DNA from 4 places in the Cupriavidus sp. FW305-3-2-15-C-LB2 genome. Region 2 is predicted to be linked to each of the others. Evidence: predicted binding sites of a transcription regulator. Region 2 holds the regulator's gene; each other region holds the start of a gene.
The links. Region 2 encodes sigma-54, which starts transcription at its own class of promoters, with help from an activator protein. Its sites were predicted from a motif close to TGGCANGNAANCTGCTTT; they were not measured.
Positions count from the first base shown of each region.

Region 1: a site for sigma-54 is predicted at 2,641-2,658, ahead of AC3WRR_RS32980 (pilin). Genes of this name have one in related genera too.
Region 3: a site for sigma-54 is predicted at 3,330-3,347, ahead of AC3WRR_RS19480 (isopenicillin N synthase family dioxygenase). Genes of this name have one in related genera too.
Region 4: a site for sigma-54 is predicted at 2,046-2,063, ahead of AC3WRR_RS12150 (PQQ-dependent methanol/ethanol family dehydrogenase). Genes of this name have one in related genera too.

Region 1 is NZ_JBYSZW010000072.1:4,252-9,079, forward strand. It holds gene sucC (ADP-forming succinate--CoA ligase subunit beta) at 1-495, shown strand, start outside; gene sucD (succinate--CoA ligase subunit alpha) at 595-1,476, shown strand; gene AC3WRR_RS32975 (TerC family protein) at 1,712-2,407, shown strand; gene AC3WRR_RS32980 (pilin) at 2,726-3,196, shown strand; gene AC3WRR_RS32985 (PglL family O-oligosaccharyltransferase) at 3,296-4,828, shown strand, end outside.
Region 2 is NZ_JBYSZW010000048.1:36,211-41,038, reverse strand. It holds gene hprK (HPr(Ser) kinase/phosphatase) at 1-381, opposite strand, end outside; gene ptsN (PTS IIA-like nitrogen regulatory protein PtsN) at 463-918, opposite strand; gene hpf (ribosome hibernation-promoting factor, HPF/YfiA family) at 1,375-1,725, opposite strand; gene AC3WRR_RS27600 (RNA polymerase factor sigma-54) at 1,774-3,255, opposite strand; gene lptB (LPS export ABC transporter ATP-binding protein) at 3,389-4,189, opposite strand; gene lptA (lipopolysaccharide transport periplasmic protein LptA) at 4,258-4,828, opposite strand, start outside.
Region 3 is NZ_JBYSZW010000026.1:58,848-63,675, forward strand. It holds gene AC3WRR_RS19470 (LysR family transcriptional regulator) at 354-1,289, shown strand; gene AC3WRR_RS19475 (superoxide dismutase family protein) at 1,442-2,014, shown strand; gene AC3WRR_RS19480 (isopenicillin N synthase family dioxygenase) at 2,117-3,115, opposite strand; gene AC3WRR_RS19485 (ABC transporter substrate-binding protein) at 3,659-4,699, shown strand.
Region 4 is NZ_JBYSZW010000013.1:40,029-44,856, forward strand. It holds gene AC3WRR_RS12145 (c-type cytochrome) at 1-180, opposite strand, end outside; gene AC3WRR_RS12150 (PQQ-dependent methanol/ethanol family dehydrogenase) at 239-1,981, opposite strand; gene AC3WRR_RS12155 (quinoprotein relay system zinc metallohydrolase 1) at 2,183-3,154, opposite strand; gene AC3WRR_RS12160 (quinoprotein dehydrogenase-associated SoxYZ-like carrier) at 3,151-3,930, opposite strand; gene AC3WRR_RS12165 (ABC transporter permease) at 3,948-4,760, opposite strand; gene AC3WRR_RS12170 (type 1 periplasmic-binding domain-containing protein) at 4,768-4,828, opposite strand, start outside.

The DNA of each region.
Region 1 (4,828 bases), on a different contig from region 2:
CGTCACCCGGAAATCGTGGCCTATCGCGACCTGGATGAAGAAGACGCCAACGAAATCGAGGCCTCGAAGTTCGACCTGGCCTACATCTCGCTGGACGGCAACATCGGCTGCCTGGTGAACGGCGCCGGCCTGGCCATGGCCACCATGGACACCATCAAGCTGTTCGGCGGCGAGCCGGCCAACTTCCTCGACGTGGGCGGCGGTGCCACCACCGAGAAGGTGACCGAAGCCTTCAAGCTGATGCTGAGCAACCCGAACGTGCAGGCCATCCTGGTCAACATCTTCGGCGGCATCATGCGTTGCGACGTGATCGCCGAAGGCGTGATCTCCGCGTCCAAGGCCGTGCACCTGACGGTGCCGCTGGTCGTGCGCATGAAGGGCACCAACGAAGACCTCGGCAAGAAGATGCTGGCCGATTCGGGCCTGCCCATCATCTCGGCCGACACGATGGAAGAAGCCGCCCAGAAGGTGGTGGCCGCTGCCGCTGGCAAGTAAGCCGTCGCACGAACGCAACCATACGCGAACGCGGGCGGTGCGCAGGCGCTTTGATGCGCCCTCGCGCGCGCCGCTCGTAGCCAAGCAAAGGATTACAGCATGTCGATTCTGATCAACAAAGACACCAAGGTCATCACCCAGGGCATCACCGGCAAGACCGGCCAGTTCCACACCCGTGGCTGCCGCGACTACGCCAACGGCAAGAACTGCTTCGTCGCGGGCGTGAACCCGAAGAAGGCCGGTGAAGACTTCGAAGGCATTCCCATCTACGCCAGCGTCAAGGACGCCAAGGCTCAGACCGGCGCCACCGTGTCGGTCATCTACGTGCCGCCCGCAGGCGCCGCTGCCGCGATCTGGGAAGCCGTTGACGCCGACCTGGACCTGGTGGTCTGCATTACCGAAGGCATCCCCGTGCGCGACATGATGGAAGTCAAGGACCGCATGCGCCGCGAGAAGAAGAAGACCCTGCTGCTGGGACCGAACTGCCCGGGCCTGATCACGCCGGACGAAATCAAGATCGGCATCATGCCGGGCCATATCCACAAGAAGGGCCGCATCGGTGTGGTGTCGCGCTCGGGCACGCTGACGTACGAAGCCGTGGGCCAGCTGACCGCGCTGGGCCTGGGCCAGTCGTCGGCTGTCGGCATCGGTGGCGACCCCATCAACGGCCTGAAGCACATCGACGTGATGAAGATGTTCAACGACGATCCGGAAACGGACGCCGTGGTCATGATCGGTGAGATCGGCGGTCCGGACGAAGCCAACGCGGCTTACTGGATCAAGGAAAACATGAAGAAGCCGGTGGTTGGCTTCATCGCTGGCGTGACCGCGCCTCCGGGCAAGCGCATGGGCCACGCCGGCGCGCTGATCTCGGGCGGTGCCGATACCGCCCAGGCCAAGCTGGAAATCATGGAAGCCTGCGGTATCAAGGTGACCAAGAACCCGTCGGAGATGGGCCGCCTGCTGAAGGCAATGCTGTAAGTCGTACCTCGCCATTCCAGCGAGCGCTGGAATGGCGAACCAGGCAATGCCCCCGCCCGCGCGGGGGCATTGTCATTCTGGAGGACGGATTCGGCGTGGCTTCCGGCACGAAACATTACAGGATTGAAATCTAATCGAAAGGTTCGTGCGGTAAACAGTCATGTCCGTGTTTCGAGACATCCGAAATCCCGTCAGATGACGGGTGTGCAACCTATAAAATTCGAGGAGCCCTCCCGTGGAACTGCTGTCTTCCACCACATTCTGGATTGCGTTGGGATCGATCATCCTGACCAATATCGTCCTGTCCGGCGACAACGCGGTGGTGATCGCGCTCGCCTCGCGCAACCTGCCGCCCGCCCAGCAGAAGAAAGCCATCTTCTGGGGCAGTGCCGCCGCCATCATCATGCGCGTGGTGCTGACCGTGGCCGCGGTCAAGCTGCTGAGCCTGCCGTACCTGAAGATCGTCGGTGCCGTGCTGCTGGTCTACATCGGCGTGCAACTGCTGACCGGCGATGACGATGAGGAAGGCCACGACGGCAAGGACAATATCTGGGCCGCCATCCGCACCATCCTGATCGCGGACCTGGTGATGTCGCTCGACAACGTGGTGGCCGTGGCCGCTGCCGCACAGAAGGGCCCCGAGGGCAGCCAGCTGATGCTGCTGATCATCGGCCTGGGCCTGTCGATCCCGCTGATCGTGTTCGGCAGCACGCTGTTGCTCAAGGTCATGGAGCGCTTCCCGGTGATCATCGTGCTGGGTGCCGCGCTGCTGGGCTACCTGGCCGGCGAAATGCTGGTCAGCGACCCGGTCGACGCCGCCTGGTTCGAAGTCCACGTGCCGCACGCCCACCTGGTATTCGGCGCCGCCGGCGCGATCCTGGTGGTGATCATGGGCAAGCTGCTGAGCCGCCGGTCGGCACAGGCCGCCTGACGAGATTTCGCCCAGGCGAGAAGGGCGGCCAGCTGGCCGCCCTTTTTCGTTGGCGTGCCGGCAAGGCGGCCGTCGGTGCCTTGGCCAACTAACTCATGTGAGTGATCGCACATTTTGTCGCTTCGCGCGGTGGTAGCGAGCGCAAGTGACAAATTTTGGCGCATACGGCATGCATCCCCCTGATGGGTGACGAAATTTGTCGCTTTTCACCCCCAACCGATGGGGGATGCCGCTGGCACGGTTACTGCTCAATAGTCCCCGCGTCACGAAACCGAAGACGTGCAACGCTCAACTAAAATCTCTTCGAGGGGTCAAATCATGCAACGGGTACAACAACTGAAGAAGCTGGGCCGTCGTGTCCAGAAGGGCTTTACGCTGATCGAACTGATGATCGTGGTTGCGATCATTGGTATTTTGGCGGCTATTGCGATTCCGCAGTATCAGGATTATGTGACGCGGTCGCGTTGGTCGGACGTCTATTCGCAAGTTGCCCCTTTGAAAATGGCCATCGCTGAGTGCAGTCAAGTCAATAACGGCGTAATCGATGCCAAATGCGATACTGATGTACTCTTGAAGACGGCCACTGGCTATCCGGCACTTCCGGCGCCGACCAATGCCACTGTAACCTTGACCGCGAAGACCGGGGCAGTTGTGATGACGGGTAAGGCTGCACTGCTCGGTTGTGAAGTCACGCTGACTCCGGACAATACTAGCAACGCGAACGCGATTAAATGGGCAGCTACCAACACTGGTGCCGCGCCCTGTACCAAGGCAAAAACGGGTATCTGATTCTGTCTGATTGCTACCTAAAGAAGAAGCGCCTTCGGGCGCTTTTTCTTTAGGTAGCGCCCAAGCTATCATGCGCCTTTCCCCTAACCAGGCGCCTCAATGCCGCCGTCCCGGACCAACATCCCGTCGGCTGCCCTCATCGCAGCCATCGTCTTTCCGCTGCTAGTCTCCCGGCACACGCTGCCGCTCGCGACGTTCTACGGCGAATGGACCGCCGCGCTCTGCGCGCTCGCCGTCCTCGCGATCCATGCGGGTCGCCGCCCAGTGGCATCGCCTGGAGTGTCGCTGCCGTGGGTGACACTGCTGTTTCTCTGGCTGGTCGTCGTCGGACTTGTCTCGGGCGCCACTGGCCATCACGACATCACTGGTAGCCGCCTCACCACCATCCTCACGCTGTTCCTGGGCGCAGCGGTGACATGCGCCGCATGGTCGTACCGAGGCACGCCTGCGGCATCCACTCAGAACATCGGAGACACCCTCGCCACCGCCTTCTTCATCGCCGGCCTGCTGGGCACCCTCACGCAATGGGTGCAGCTGTTCCATCTCGAACCCCGCGCCTTCGGCCTCGTCTCCAGCTATTTCTACGACAACAACCGCCGCCTGTGGGGCAACCTGAACCAGCCCAATCACCAGGCCACCGTTGAAGGCCTGGCGCTGGTGGCATCCGTGTGGCTGGCCTCGCGTGGCCGCCTACGTTTCCCGATGTGGCTAGCCGCCGTGGCCCTGCTGGAAAGCGGCATCGTGCTATCCGGTTCGCGCACTGGCGTGCTGCATGTTGGCCTCGCTGCGATCTACGCGCTGGTCGCGGCGTGGCTCACGCGAGGCGGGCGGCGCGACTCGGACCCAATGCAGCGGCCAGTCGGTCTGCTCGTCGCAGCCGTAGCAATGGTGGCGATGCTACTGATCCTGCAACCCGCAATCCGCGCCGCAGGGCAAGCCTTCGACTGGCGTCTGTTCGACACCATCGCGCAACTCGAAGCCGAAGACCAGATGTCCGCGCGCGGCGCACTGTGGACCCACGCGCTGGCAATGTTCCGCTCCCACCCGTGGTTCGGCGTCGGCTGGGGCGAGTTCGGCTGGGCGCAATTCCAGCAGTTGCAGCAAGTCGGCGTGAAGGTGGAGATGTCCCTGCACGCCCACAACGCCATCCTCGACCTGCTGGCAAAGACGGGCATCGTCGGTACCGCCGGCGTAGGCCTGATCCTGCTGGCGTGGCTATGGCGCGTGATTCGCGTTCGCTTGTGGCACGGCGATAGCGAAGAGCGCAAGCAGACCGTGCTGGTTCTCACCTGGCTGGCGATGCTGTGCGCGCATTCGATGCTCGAATACCCGCTGCATTATCTCTATTTCTTCCTGCCGTTCTGCTTCATGCTCGGTTGGCTGGAGCCGTCGGGTTTCGGGCGTTGGCGCGTGCCGATGCCAGTGGCGCGTGGGCTGGCGCTCGCGTTTGTCGTGGTGGCTATGGCCGTGCTGGCCACCATGTGGCAAGACTACCGCCGCGCCGAAGCCCGCGAATACGCCAGCAGCGAAGGCCGCAACGCCTTGCCGATGCCGCGCTTCTGGTTCCGCCAGCACGCGCAGGCCGACGCTGCCGGCCTGGCCACCATTACGCCGGCCAATGCGGCAGAGTTG
Region 2 (4,828 bases):
CACCGCGGCCGACGACACCGGCGTGGTGAACAGCGGCGTGGACGAGCGCGTGCAGCGCAGTTCCAGGTCGGGCGGCGGCTCCATGCCGTCGGCGATCACCAGGAAGGGCGGCTCCAGCAGGATCAGCTCGCCCATCTGGCGCTTGCGGGTCTCGTCGTCCAGCCGCTGGTAATAAGTGATCTCGGGCTTGCCGAGCACCTGGATGCGGTTGGGGTGGATCAGATTCAGGTGGCCCACCAGGTCGGCGGCGGAGGTGGCTTCGCGGGCGAACTCCACATCGAAGGCGCGATCCGCACCTTCCAGGCCGGCCACCCACGAGAGTTTGATGTCGGCTGCGTTGTCGTCGAAGATGGACTGGGAGGTGACGCCGGTGAGTTCCATGCGGTATGACTGGTGGGGCGGTTTGCGAAGCGCCTTGGCGCCTGCCCGGTCTGGTGCCGGCCCGCTTGAGGGATCAGGGGATCAGGGATGCCATGCGATCAGCAACTGATGGACGGCATCGGGCGTGGGCAGCGTGGCCAGCCCTTCACGCATGTCGCGGTCGGAAAGCAGTTGCGCGATTTCGGACAGGATTTCCAGGTGCTGCTGCGTAGCCTGTTCGGGCACCAGCAGGAAGATCAGCAGCGATACCGGCTTGCCATCGGGCGATTCGAACGGAATTGGTTCGGCCAGGCGCATGAACGCGGCCAGCGGCTGCTTCAGGCCCTTGATGCGGCCGTGCGGGATTGCCACGCCGGCGCCCAGGCCGGTGGATCCAAGCGACTCGCGCGCGAACAGGTTGTCCGTCACGATGGCGCGCGCCACACCATGGTTGTTCTCGAAGAGGAGCCCGGCCTGCTCGAACACACGCTTCTTGCTGGTGACGCTGACGTCGAGGGTGATGTTGCCGGGTGGCAGCAATTTGGCCAAACGATTCATGGGCGATGCGCAGGATTTCAGTTAGCGGGCGGACCGTTCCGCCGGGCAGTGGGCTGGCTCCGGCCTGCCGTTGGCCTGGCCGGAGGCGTCCGGCCCATTATAGAGCAGCGACTACTCCCGCATTGTGCAGCGCAACGGGGCAAGCCGGTGCAGAAAGATACATGGTGATGCAATGGTGCCTCCGCGGCGGGGAGCCGGTGCACCGGTGCGGGGCACGGCCAGGATTCCCTCTCTTTGTATGGCGCAGCATACACCTTGGCGCAGCGCTTGCGAACACCCTTGCTCATTCGGGTGAAAAGCATCGGCTCCGGCGCCACAGCCGGGCCGCGCCGCCAGTGCGGGCGCGGCATGCCGGCGGCAACCGGGAACGCGAGGGCGCAAAAAAGCCGCGCTTCTTGGCGCGGCTTGCCTGTTCAATCCTGATTCAGCAGCCCGCTGCGGGGCTGCCGGGCACGGTCATTGCTGCATTTGCGCTGCGGCCATCTGGTACTTGACCGCTTCGCGGTCGTGGCCTTGCACGCGATCCTTGTAGCGGATCACCTGACGGTCCAGCTTGTCGACGAGTGCGTCGATCGCTGCATACAGGTCTTCGTGATGCGCTTCGACAAAGATGTCCTTGCCCTTGAGATGTAGATTGATTTCCGCGTACTGACGCCGGTCCTTTTCTTTATGGTTGTCGACAGAGAGCAGCACACTAACGCCAATGACTTGATCGAAATGCCTGACGATTCGCTCCAGCTTCGTTTCCACGTACTCACGCAGAGGGGGCGTGATGTCCAGGTGGTGTCCACTGATCTTGAAGTTCATAGCGCTTCTCCTTCTGAAAGAGCCTCACCAGGCAGGCGGTGGGCTCGGCTACAAAGACTTGCGGAGATTGACTGCGGGGATCTTCAGGGCTTCGCGATACTTGGCAACGGTGCGGCGTGCGACAACGAAGCCTTGTTCGCCCAGCAGTTCGGCAATGCGACTGTCGGAAAGGGGATTCCTCGGGTCTTCGGCTCCTATCAGTTGCTTGATCAAGGCGCGGATGGCCGTTGACGAAGCCGCGCCACCGGTTTCGGTGGACACGTGGCTGCCGAAGAAGTACTTCAGTTCGAAAGTACCCATCGGCGTTGCCATATATTTATTGGTCGTCACCCGGGAGATGGTTGACTCGTGTAAACCCAGTGTATCGGCAATCTCCCGCAAAACCAAGGGGCGCATGGCGATTTCGCCGTGGCTGAAAAAGTTCTTTTGACGCTCGACAATGGCCTGCGAGACACGCAGGATTGTGTCGAACCTCTGCTGGATGTTCTTGATCAGCCAGCGCGCCTCCTGCAGCTTCTGCTGCAGCCCGGCGGTGCCGGACTCACCCTTTGCGCCACGCAGGATTTGCGCATACATGTCATTGATGCGCAGCCTCGGCATCACATCCGGATTGAGCTGCGCGATCCAGCCGCCGCCTCCCTTGCGCACGAACACGTCCGGCACCACGAAGTCCGCCTCCGGGCGGCTGTATGCATGGCCGGGGTAGGGCGCCAGCGAGCGGATCAGTTCGTGTGCGGACTTCAGCGCCGCTTCATCCACCTGCAGCGCCTTCTTCAGCCGCGTGTAGTCGCGTACTGCGAGCAACTCCAGGTGGCTGGTCACGATGTTCAGGGCCAGTTCGCGCTGCGGGTGCGTCAGGCGCCGCAACTGCAGGGCCAGGCACTCGGCGGCGTTGCGCGCGCCCACGCCGGGCGGGTCGAAGCTCTGCAGCAGCGTGAGGATGGCGTGGACCTCCTCGATCTCGAACTCGAGTTCTTCCGGCAACTCCGTGCAGATCTCCTCAAGCGATGCGCTCAGGTAGCCATCGTCGTCGAGCGATTCGATCAGGAAGATGGCCAGGCCCTTGTCGCGCGCCGAGATCTTCAGCGGCGTGAGCTGTTCCATCAGGTACTCGCGCAGCGTGGGCTCGGCTTCGCGCAGCTGCATCGGCGTTTTTTCGTCCTCGTCGCCCTGGGGGCGGCGGGCAAAGTCGTCCAGGCTCCAGTCGCTGCTGCCATAGTCGTCGCCGTTGCCGCTGTCGCCATAGCTGTCGTCGTCAGCCGCGCCGTCGGCGCGGGCCTCGCCATTGCCCTGCGGCTCTGCCGGCGCGGGCGCCGGTGCGCTCTGCAGGTTGACCGAGCCGTCGGCCGCCACGCGCAGCGGGCTTTCGATCCAGTCGTTCTCGCGTTCGAGCAGAGGGTTTTCCGTCAGTGCCTGTTCGACCTCTTGCTGCAGTTCCAGCGTGGAAAGCTGCAGCAGCCGGATCGACTGCTGCAGTTGCGGGGTCAGGGCCAGATGCTGGGAAAGGCGGAGCTGTAGCGACGGTTTCATGCGACCTATTCTATGCGCATCTTTCCGTTGTTGGAACGGAAATTGCTATCGCTTATGCGGTCTGATCGCTGCTGGCTGTGGCAGGCCCACGTGCGCCCGCGAATAGCCTGCCGCTCCATGGCAGGCCGCTGCATCACATGCGGAAGTTCTCGCCCAGGTAGACGCGCCGCACTGCGTCATTGGCGATGATTTCCTCGGGCTGGCCCGCGGCCAGCACCGTGCCTTCGCTGATGATGTAGGCGTGGTCGCAGATGCCGAGCGTCTCGCGCACGTTGTGGTCGGTGATCAGCACGCCGATATTGCGTGCCTTGAGGAAGCTGACGATGCGCTGGATCTCGCCCACGGCGATCGGGTCCACGCCGGCGAAGGGTTCGTCCAGCAGGATGAAGCGCGGCGACGACGCCAGCGCGCGCGCGATTTCCACGCGGCGGCGCTCGCCGCCCGACAGCGACAGCGCCGGGTTGTTGCGCAGGTGCGCGATCTGCAGGTCGTCGAGCAGCGAATCCAGGCGGCGCTCGATCTCGGCCTTGGGCAGCGGCTTGCCGTTGCTCACCTGCAGCTCCAGCACCGCGCGGATGTTCTCTTCGACGTTGAGCTTGCGGAATACCGAGGCTTCCTGCGGCAGGTACGACAGCCCCATGCGCGCGCGCTCGTGGATCGGCAGGCCGCTGATGTGGTCGCCGTCGAGCACGATATCGCCTTCGTCCAGCGCCACCAGGCCCACGATCATGTAGAAGGAGGTGGTCTTGCCCGCGCCGTTGGGCCCGAGCAGGCCGACCACCTCGCCGCTCTTCACGTCGAGCGAGACGTCCTTGACCACCGTGCGCGAGCCATAGCGTTTCTTCAGGTGGCGCACGACCAGCGTGCTGCCGCCGGCAAGGACGGTGGAGGCTTCGACGGAAGGCTTGTCGGCGATGGTTGCGGTATCGGTCATTGGCACAGTCTGGCGTTCAGGCGTTTCTGGCGCCGGCCGCATGCGATGCACGCAGCCGGCGCCAGGCGTCAGGGTTTGTTGGCAGGCGCGGGCGCCGGCTTCAGGTCCAGCGGCGAGCCGCCGCTGCCCGTGGCGCCGGCCTTCTGGTCCTGGCGCGGCGACAGCACCGCGCGCACGCGGCCGGACGGATTGGCGGCCGCGGCATCGCCGCTACCGCCGCCGGCAGCCGTGTAGAACTCCTTGCGGCTGTCGTAGGTCAGCACCGCGCCGCGGATCTCGTCGACCTGCTTGGCGCCCTGCAGGCGCGCCATGCGGGCATTGCCGATCAGCTTGGAGTACTCCTGCTTGCCGTCGTACTCGATGCGGTCGCCCCAGCCGTCGATGTATTCGTCGACGCCTTCGCGCTTCTGCCGGATGTAGGCCTGCTTGCCCGGCTTGGCGGTGGCCACCGCGAACTGGTAGCCCTCGGGATCGGTGCGCAGTTCGGCGGCGTCGGACTTCAGGATCATGGTGCCCTTGGTCAGCACCACATTGCCGGTCAGCGTATAGATCTGCTTGACGTCGTCATAGCTGGCGTTGTCCGCCTCCAGCACCATCGGCTTGTCGCGGTCCGCGCGCTCGGCCAGGGCGGGCTGGGCC
Region 3 (4,828 bases), on a different contig from region 2:
GTTGCGATGCAACGGATTATGGTGATTGACGAGGATGGGATAAAGCGAGAGATCGCCAATGCACTGTTCCGGGATTGGAATAATCGCAAACCGCCCCGTCATGCCACTGAAACCGCATATCCCCACGCATGACAAGGTCTTGGATTTTGTGATTCACTGCGGCTCTCGGCACGCGCGGCGGTCTGCCAGGCCGGTGCGCGCCCGATCAGAAATCCATGCCGGAACCCGCGCCCAGCCAGCGCGCAGTCCCTGTACCAGCCAGCCGGCAGACTCCCCACAACAACAACCAGCATGGCCACGTGCGTCACGAGCGCGCGCGGCACGCCGTTCGGATCTATCGTCGGAACCTCATCATGGACCGTCTCGTATCAATGCAGGCATTCACCCGGGTCGTGGACGTCGGCAGCTTTGCGCGCGCCGCGGAATCGATGGACTTGCCCAAGGCCACGCTGACCCGCCTGATCCAGAACCTGGAAACCCACCTGGGCGTCAAGCTGCTGCACCGGACCACGCGCCGCATCAGCGTGACCAACGACGGCGCGGCCTATTACGAACGGTGCGTGCGCATCCTGGCCGATGTCGAGGAAGCCGAGCAGTCGCTGACGCGGCAGAACAACTCGCCACGCGGCACGCTGTCGGTGGACACCACCGCGGGGCTGGCGCAGCTGGTGCTGGTGCCCCACCTGCACGAATTCTTCCAGGCCTACCCGGACCTGAAGCTGGACCTGACCATCAACGGCAAGCCGATCGACCTGCTGCAGGAAGGCGTGGACGTGGTGCTGCGCGTGGGCACGCCGGTCGAGGAATCCATGGTGGCCCGCCGCATCGGCCATGTACAACTGGCGTTCTACGCCTCGCCGATCTACCTGAACCGCTTCGGCACCCCGCACGACCTGGCCGAACTGGCCCAGCACAAGGCGGTCAATTTCCTGTCCAACCGCACCGGCCGTGAGATGCCGTGGCCCATGGCGCGCGGCATGGAGCGCAGCGAGGTGCTGCTGCCGTCGGCCATTTCCACCAACGATGCCGATGTCTACATGGGCTGCGCCCTGGAAGGCCACGGCGTGGCACGGGTCTCGCGCGCCATGGCCGAGCCCTATGTGGCCAGCGGCCGGCTGGTGGAGGTCATGACCGACTGGCAGACCGAAGAACTGCCGATCTCGGCGATGTATCCGCAGAACCGGCACCTGTCGGCCAAGGTGCGGGTGTTCGTCAACTGGGCAGCGGACCTGTTCTCGCGCCACCCGCACTTTGGTGCGGCACAGCAGCGGCTGGCAGCCGCAGCCTGATGGCGTGATTGGCTAGTGTCCTGTTCCGTATCTACGGAACAGGACACTAGTGCACTCAGTCTAGTGCGGCATGTAGGACAAAACCGGAAATCGGCCTGGCGCCGGCCAGCCTATACTGTTTCTTCCGAAATCATGACAAGAAGAGGAGTCCGATGAAACAAGTGCTTCCCCCCCTGGCGGCCTGCATCGCCGCGACCATTGCACTGGCCGGCTGCGCCGGCTCCGGCATGAGCTCCTCGTCTGCGGCCAGCGCGTCCGGCACCAGCGCCAGCAGCAGCGCCAGGGCGGCGGCCACGCTCCAGCCCAAGAGCGGCAGCAATACTGGCGGCACCGTGACCTTCCAGCAGCAGCCCGGCGGCGTGATGATGACTGCGGCGATCACCGGCCTGCCGCCCAACTCCGTGCACGGCTTCCACGTCCATGAGAAGGGCGACTGCTCCGCGCCTGACGCGATGAGCGCGGGCGGCCACTTCAACCCGACCGGCAAGCCCCACGGCCAGATGACCATGCCTGACCACCATGCCGGCGACATGAACAACGTCACCGCGGACGCCAGCGGCAACGTTCGCGTCAGCATGCTGCTGCCGGACCTGACCGTTGGCACGGGCGCCAACGGGGTGATCGGCCGCGCGGTGGTGGTACACAAGGATCCGGACGACTACAAGACGCAGCCGACCGGTAATGCGGGCGGGCGGATTGCTTGCGGGGTTGTCGCGGCTTCGTAAGTCGTAGGCTCACTACCGGCGCGTCCAGCGACTGCGGGTGGACCCCCTCTCCCGCAAGCGGGAGAGGGGAGCAGACCGTCGGCATGGAAATTCTTCCGCGCCTCAATACCCCTTGAAATTCGCATTCACCCGCTGCCGCAGGTAGTCCCCCGCGCTGATCGGCGGATACTTGCCACCCGGCCCTTCGATCATCGCACCTCGGTTGGCCTGGCAGAAGAACGCCATGCTGTAGCGCGGGCCCATGTATTCATCCGGCGCGGGATTGCGCACGCGGTGGAAGTTCGACGGCAGCCGGTCGTCGCTCCAGCGCATCAGCATGTCGCCAATATTGCAGGTGATGACTTCCTCGTCCGGCTCGATCGGGGTCCATGCCTGCGCCTCCATCTCCTTGCCGGGGCAGACCTGCAGCCCGCCCTGGCCGGGGCGCTGAAACAGCAGCGTCAGGCAATCGAAATCCGTATGCGCGCCGGCGCGCCAGAGCTCCAGCTTGTCGCGCAGTTCGGGCGGGATCGCGTAGTAGTGCAGCAGCCGCAGCGTGCTCTGGTAGTCCGGCGCCCGCGGATCGTGCGCCTGCGTGAAGAAGTCGCTGGCAAAGCCGAGCTTGCCGGCGAAGCATGACAGCACCTTCATTCCCACCTCCCAGCATTGCGCCTCGAAGGCGAGCATGGTGGCGCGAAAGCCTTCCAGTTCGTCATCGCCGGGCCACAGCCCGGCCATGTGCGGGCGCGTGATCTGGTAGGACTCCTTCTGGTCCGGGGTGCCGGTCGAGGGGCGCACCTGCGCGCGGCTTTCCCAGCCGGCGTTGTTGGCCTTCTGCAGCGGGTATTGCGCCTTGACGGCGTCAGGCAGCGCGAAGAAGCGCTCGGTCATGGCAAAGGCTTCGCGCACGCTGGTCAGGTCGATGCCGTGGTTGGCGATCTGGAAGAAGCCGACGTCGACCGATGCCTGCCACAGTTCGTCGGCGATCTGCGCCTTGCGCCGCGCGTAGTCGGACAGGTCGATGCGGCGGATCTCGCGCTGGCGGGTTTCCGAACCGAACGCGCCCATGCGCGATTCGCGGTGGAGTTCGGCCAGGGCGTAGGCGGTGTCTGGTTGGCTCATGGTGTTCCTTGTGCAAAGCGGGTCAGGGATTGGCCCCTCGCCGGCACAGGCAGACCACCATGGCAACGCACGCCGGGACAACGCGCTCCTGAGGTCGCCTGTGCCAGCCTGCGCGATGGCGAGAGGCACGGACTTCAAGAGCAATTCCCGGCCATCCGGCGTGCGTCTGCGACGCGCCGCGCGGATGGTGAACGCTTCTACTCTTGCCCGAGGTTATGCAGGTTCCGGGCCAGGGGTTTTTGCACCGGGATCGCAGCGATTGCGCCGGGGCTTGCGCCGTGATGGCGCATGCCGGGCGACGGCTTGGTGCATGGCGCCGCGCAGCGCCCGGCACGGATCCTGCTGAAACCGCAGCGGAGTAGAAGCGTTCAGCGGCACGCCGCCCGGAAATTGCTCCCGATGATGTGCACGGTCCCCGCGCATGCCCTGGCCGCATGCCGGCGCGGCGTGGTGCCGGCGTCCTGGGAGGCCACGCTCTCCTTCCGCACCCGCGCCACCGGCCCGCGCACGCATCGTCCAGTGACATTCGTTCCGGAGAAAGACATGCGTCGCCGTTCCTTCCTGCGCGCCACTGGCGCCACCGCCCTGCTTGCCGCCGCCCCGTTCGCGGTGCCCCATGTCCGCGCGGCGGGCTCGCTGCAGAAGTTCAAGTTCAATCTCGGCTGGAAGGTGGAAGCCTCGGGCGCGGGGTTCCTGCTGGCGCACCAGCGCGGCTACTACAAGGACGCCGGGCTGGACGTCACCATCGATACCGGCAACGGCTCGGCCTCGGCCATCAGCCTGGTCGCGGGCGGCGCCTATGACTGCGCCTCGGCCGACCTCGCGGCGATGATCGAATTCAACACCACCAATCCGTCCGCCGCGCTCAAGGCGGTGGCCATCCAGTATGACCTGAATCCGAACGCGATCCTGGTGCGCAAGGGCAGCGGCATCGTCAGGCCAGCGGACCTGGCCGGCAAGTCCATCCTGGGCCAGCCGTTCAATGCCTCGCGCAAGCTGTTCCCGGTCTTCGCCAGGGCACAGGGCTTCGACCCCGGCGGCGTGAAGTGGGAGAGCGTCACGCCCGATATCGGCGACACGCGCTTCGTCAAGGGCGACTTCGATGCCGCCGCCTACTTCTTCTTCACCGGCCTGGTGAACCTGAAGGCGCGCGGCATGGGGCCAGAGAAGATCACCGTGTTCCGCTTCTCGGACTACGGCATGAAGTCCTACGGCAACGGGCTGGTGGCCAACCGCAAGAGCATGACATCCGATCCGGAGGTGATGAAGGCCTTCGTCAAGGCCTCTACCCGCGGCTGGCTCGACGCCATTGCCGATCCCGCCGCGGGCGGTGCCGCGGTCAAGGCGCGCGAGCCGCTGGCCGACCAGGCGCTGGAGACTGAGCGCCTGCGCCTGATCGTCGACGGCACCATGAAGACGCCCGACACCCGGCGCGACGGCTGGGGCGCGGCCACGCCGGCACGGCTGCAGGCAACGCTGGATGAAACCGTCGGCGCCTTCGGCATCAAGGCGCCGCTGACGGTGGCGGACATCTGGACTGACCAGTTCCTGCCAGCGCCATCGGACCGCCGCCTCAAGGCGTAAGGAGAGCACGCCCGTCTCTATATCGTCCCTGGCCTGAGCGATGCGCCGGAGCCCCGTGGCGCGCCACCACTTCCCGCTCCCGGTGCGTAATTAAGCCCGCGGCCCGCGCGGCATGGCAACATGGCGGCA
Region 4 (4,828 bases), on a different contig from region 2:
GCCCTTGTACTTGGCAGCCACCTCGGCAAACCCCGGGCCCACCAGCTTTGACTGCATGCCATGGCAGGAAAAGCAGCCGCTCTTGTCGGCCAGGGCCTGCATGTCGGCGGCCGTGCCGGCCAGCGCCGCGCCCGGCAGCAGCGCCGAAGCCACCGCCAGCGCCATCCATTCCTTCTTCATACCTGAGTACCGTTTCATCCTGTTGCACCCGCGCCTGGCAGTGTCATCTCCCGCCAGCTCAGCTCTTGTGCAGCTTGAACACCCACACCGAGCCGCCCTGCTCCAGGAAGTTCACGCGCTTGGCCACCTCGCCGCCCCACAGCGGCACCGCGCCGCCCCAGCCGGACACCACCGCCACGTACTGCTCGCCGTTCTCTTCCCAGGTGACCGGGGGCGCCACCACGCCGCTGCCGGTCTGGAACTGCCACAGCTCCTTGCCGGTCCTGGCGTCGGCCGCCTTCAGGTAGCCTTCCGGCGTGCCCCAGAACACCAGCCCGCCGGCGGTGGTCATCACCCCGCCCCACAGCGGCGCGCTGTTCTTGACCTCCCACATGATCTTGCCGCTCTTGGGGTTGATGGCCCGCAGCGTGCCGATATAGTCCTCGTTCAGCGGACGGATGGTGAAACCCGCGCCCAGGAAGGCAGCGCCCTTCTTGTAGCTGATGGGCTCGTTCCAGATATCCATGCCCCACTCGTTGGCGGGCACGTAGAACAGGCCGGTCTGCGGGCTGTAGGCCATCGGCTGCTGGTTCTTGCCGCCAAGGAAGCCCGGCGCGGCAAACACGGACTTGCCCTTCTTCTCGTCGCTGCCGGCGGCGGGGTCGCCGGGGCGGCCTTCGGCGATGTAGTTGGGGCGGCCGCTCTTCAGGTCGATGCCGGTGGCCCAGGTGATCTTCCTGACGAAGGGGAAGGCGTTGACCAGCTTGCCGCTGGCCGCGTCGTTGACGTAGAAGAAGCCATTGCGGTCGGCCTTGCCGCCCATGCGCTTGCCGTCCAGGTCGAAGGTCACGAACTCATTGACGCCATCGAAATCCCAGCCGTCGTTCGGGGTGTTCTGGTAGTGCCAGGCGATCTTGCCGGTGGCGGGATCCAGCGCCACCGTCGAGGCCGAGTAGAGGTTGTCGCCCTTGCGGATATGGCTGTTCCACGGCCCCGGATTGCCGGTGCCGAAGTACACCAGCCCGGTGGCCGGATCGTAGGTGCCGCCCAGCCAGGTGGCGGCGCCGCCGGTCTTCCAGGTCTCGCCCGGCCAGCTTGCGTTGGCGGTGCCGGTCACGCCGTTCTCGGTCTTGTTGCCGTCCTTGTCGTACTTGTAGCCCATATGGCCTTCGACCACCGGCCGCGACCACACCAGCTGCCCGGTCTTGGCATCGCGTGCGTCGACCCGGCCCACCACGCCGAACTCGCCGCCCGAGATGCCGGTCAGCACCATGCCCTTGACGATCATGGGCGCCGCCGTGTACGAATAGCCGGCGGCGTAGTCCTCCAGCTTCTCCTTCCACACCACCTTGCCGGTCTGCTGGTCCAGCGCCACCAGCTGCGCATCGAGCGTGCCGAAGATCACCAGGTTGTCGTAGAGTGCCGCACCGCGGTTCACCACGTCGCAGCACGGCATGATGCCTTCGGGCAGCCGGTGCTCATACTTCCAGAGCTTGCGCCCGGTCTTCAGGTCCAGCGCATAGATGCGCGAATACGAGGCCGTCACGAACATCTTGCCGTCATGGATCAGCGGCTGCGATTCCTGCCCGCGCTGCTTCTCGCCGCCAAACGAGAACGACCACGCCGGCACCAGCTGCCCGACGTTCTTCGTATTGATGCGCGACAGCGTGGAATAGCGCTGGCCTTGCGGGCCCATGCCCCACGACAACACATCGCCGGGGCTCTTTGCGTCGTTCTCGATCATGGCATCGGTCACAGCCGCCTGCGCGGCCAGACTGGCCGCGGCAGCCGCAACCGCCATCACTACTCGTAACGTCCTCATTGCCATCTCCTCTCTTGTTTTGGGTTTCCCAGGTGCGCCACTGCGCCACCCACCAGACACGCCTTTGGCAATTCCCATGCCAGTCGCATCCCCGCACCAGCACGCCGGTTGCGGCCCGGTTGCGTGATGACGGCCGTGCCAGCGCGCAACACTGCGTTGCAGTTGCTCCAGAACTGAACAGCCCGCCTCGGCTGGCCAGCGTCAGTGGCCAAGCGCGGCTTCCTCACGCGCCGGGTAGAGATGGCCGACGTTGCGCAGGTACTCCGCGGGCATCGCGGCCCAGTGCGCGTAGGGCTGCGGCACCGGCATCGCCATGACCTCGGCCAGGTCCCGCCCCTGCGCCGCGGCCTCGCGCAGGCGCGTGTCCAGCCATTGCAGGTAGCCGCGCGTCTGCGCGATGGCCTCAGCGCCGCCGCCGGCCGCAGGCACTGGCCCGTGGCTGGGGACCAGCACGCGCGCCCCGCTGTCGGCCAGCAGCGCCTGCAGCCGGCCCAGGCTGGCCAGCCAGCGGCCGATATCCGCGTGCGGCGTGGTCGGAATGCGTTGCCGGAACACCAGCCCGCCGGCAAAGACCACGCCCGCGCTGTGGTCCAGCACCACCAGGTCGTCGCCGGTATGGCCGTCCAGGCGCACCATCTCCAGCGTATGGCGCCCGATCGTGAGCCGGCCCGGCGCCAGCGCGTGCGCAGCCGGCACGGGCTCGGTGCCGCGCATCCAGTCGCCGCACAGGCGGTAGAGGTTGTCGGCATAAGCGGCGCCCTCGCGCCGCGCCCCGTCGATGGTGCCGGCCAGGGCGCTGCCGCCCACATCGGCATAGGCCTGGTTGCCGAAGAAATAGTCGGGATGCAGGTTCAGGTTCAGCACCAGCCGCACCGGGGCGGCCGTGACCGATGCAATCGCCTTGCGCTGCTGCTCGCCATACAGCCGCGACGGGCCGGTGTTGATGACCACCACCCCGTCGCCGGTGTCGATAAACGCCGTATTGATGATGTTGCAGCCGTTGCCGGCCGCGAAGTCGGCATTGGAGCCTTCCAGCAGCCACACGCCCGCGGCGATCTCGCGCGGGGCCAGGCGGTAGTCAGGAGGCTGCAGCGCGGCCTGCTGGGCGAGTGCCGGCGGCACGGGCTGGCCCGCCAGGCATAGCAGCAACCACAGTAGCAATCGTCGCTTCATGGCGATACCCGCGCCGCGATGCGGTTGCCGTTGTTGTCGTGGCCGGCCACCGTCATGCCCGGCGGCACGGCATCGCGCAGGTCGAAGGAGAAAATCGGGTTCTCGGCAACCGGCTCATGCAGCGTCAGTCGCAGCAGCGGCTGCCGGGCCGCGTCGGCCAGGACCAGGGTCTCGATATGGAACGCCGGGATGCCCGCCGCCAGGCCGGTATCCATCGGATGCATCACGCGCAGCCGCACGCGTGCCGCGGCCCCGCCGAAGCCCGGGAACACGCGCGCGTCCACGCGGTTGAGCGTGCGGCTCCAGCTGCCGTCGCGGCGCGTGGCGCCGGGCACCGTGCAGCCCCCGCCGCCGGCATCGACCAGCACGCTGCCGACATGCCAGGTGCCATCGCGCGTGCGCGCCGCCACCCGCACCGGCGATGCCTGTTCCAGCTTGAAGCGGAACGACAGCGACGGGCGCACCCGCAGCGGTTCGAACGCCAGCACCTCGCGGATCGGGTTGCGGTCCACCGCCACCACGATGCGATCCACTTCGCCCAGCGCCGAGGCATCGAAGGCGATCGGCACGCGCATGGGGTCTTCCGCAAACGCCGGCCCGGTCACCCTGACGCGGCTGTCGAACACCACCGGGCCAGACTGCAGCAGCTCCTTGTGGATCCAGGCCCATTGCGGCGACTGCAGCGGATCGCTGTGCGCGATGACGGCGCCCGCTGCCCCGGCAGCCGCTACCGCCGCACTGGCCAGGCCCAGTGCGGCCGCCATCAGCAGGAGCATGCCCCACGTCCGCCGCCTCATGCCTGCTGCCCCCGGCGCGCCATGCCGCGCTGCGGGTCGTAGCCCTGCAGCGCCAGCGCGAAGAACACCACCGCGCTGCCCGCCACCACCGCCAGGCTCAGCGGCGCCACCTGCCCGTACAGCGCAAAGCGGATCGCCTCGACCGCGTGGGTGAAGGGATTGAAGCGGGCCAGCTGGTACACCAGCTCCGCGCCCGACTCCTGCAGCTTCCACAGTGGATACAGCGCCGAGCTGATGAAGAACATCGGGAAGATCACGAAGTTCATGGTGCCGGCAAAGTTCTCGAGTTGGCGCACATGGACCGACAGCAGCAGGCCCAGCGCACCCAGCATCAGCGCGGCCAGCGCCATGGCGCCCGTCGCCGCCAGCAGGTGCAGGGACTCGAAGCGGATGCCGAAGGCCATCGCCACCAGCAGGAACGCGGCCATCTGCAGCAGCGACAGCACCGTACCCGCCGCCAGCTTGCAAGCCAGCAGCCAGCCCCGCGGCAGCGGCGCGGTCAGCAGCAGCCGCATCACGCCCATCTCGCGGTCGTACACCATGGCCAGCGACGACTGCATGCCGTTGAACAGCGCGATCATGCCCAGCAGTCCGGGCGCCACGTAGACCTTGTATTCGATGTAGGTGTCGTAGGGCGGCGCAATGGCGACGCCCAGCGCGTTCTGGAAGCCCGCGGCAAACACCAGCAGCCACAGCAGCGGGCGCACCAGCGACGACAGCAGGCGCCCGGGCTGGCGCAGGTACTTGCGCAGCTCGCGCCCGCAAACCGCGCGCAGCGCGCGCCAGCGATGGATCAGGATGGAGGCCATGGGTGCGCTACGCGGATGGGGCCCGGCATGCCGTGTCGGCTTCATCGGCGCCCAGGGTGTCGAGGTTG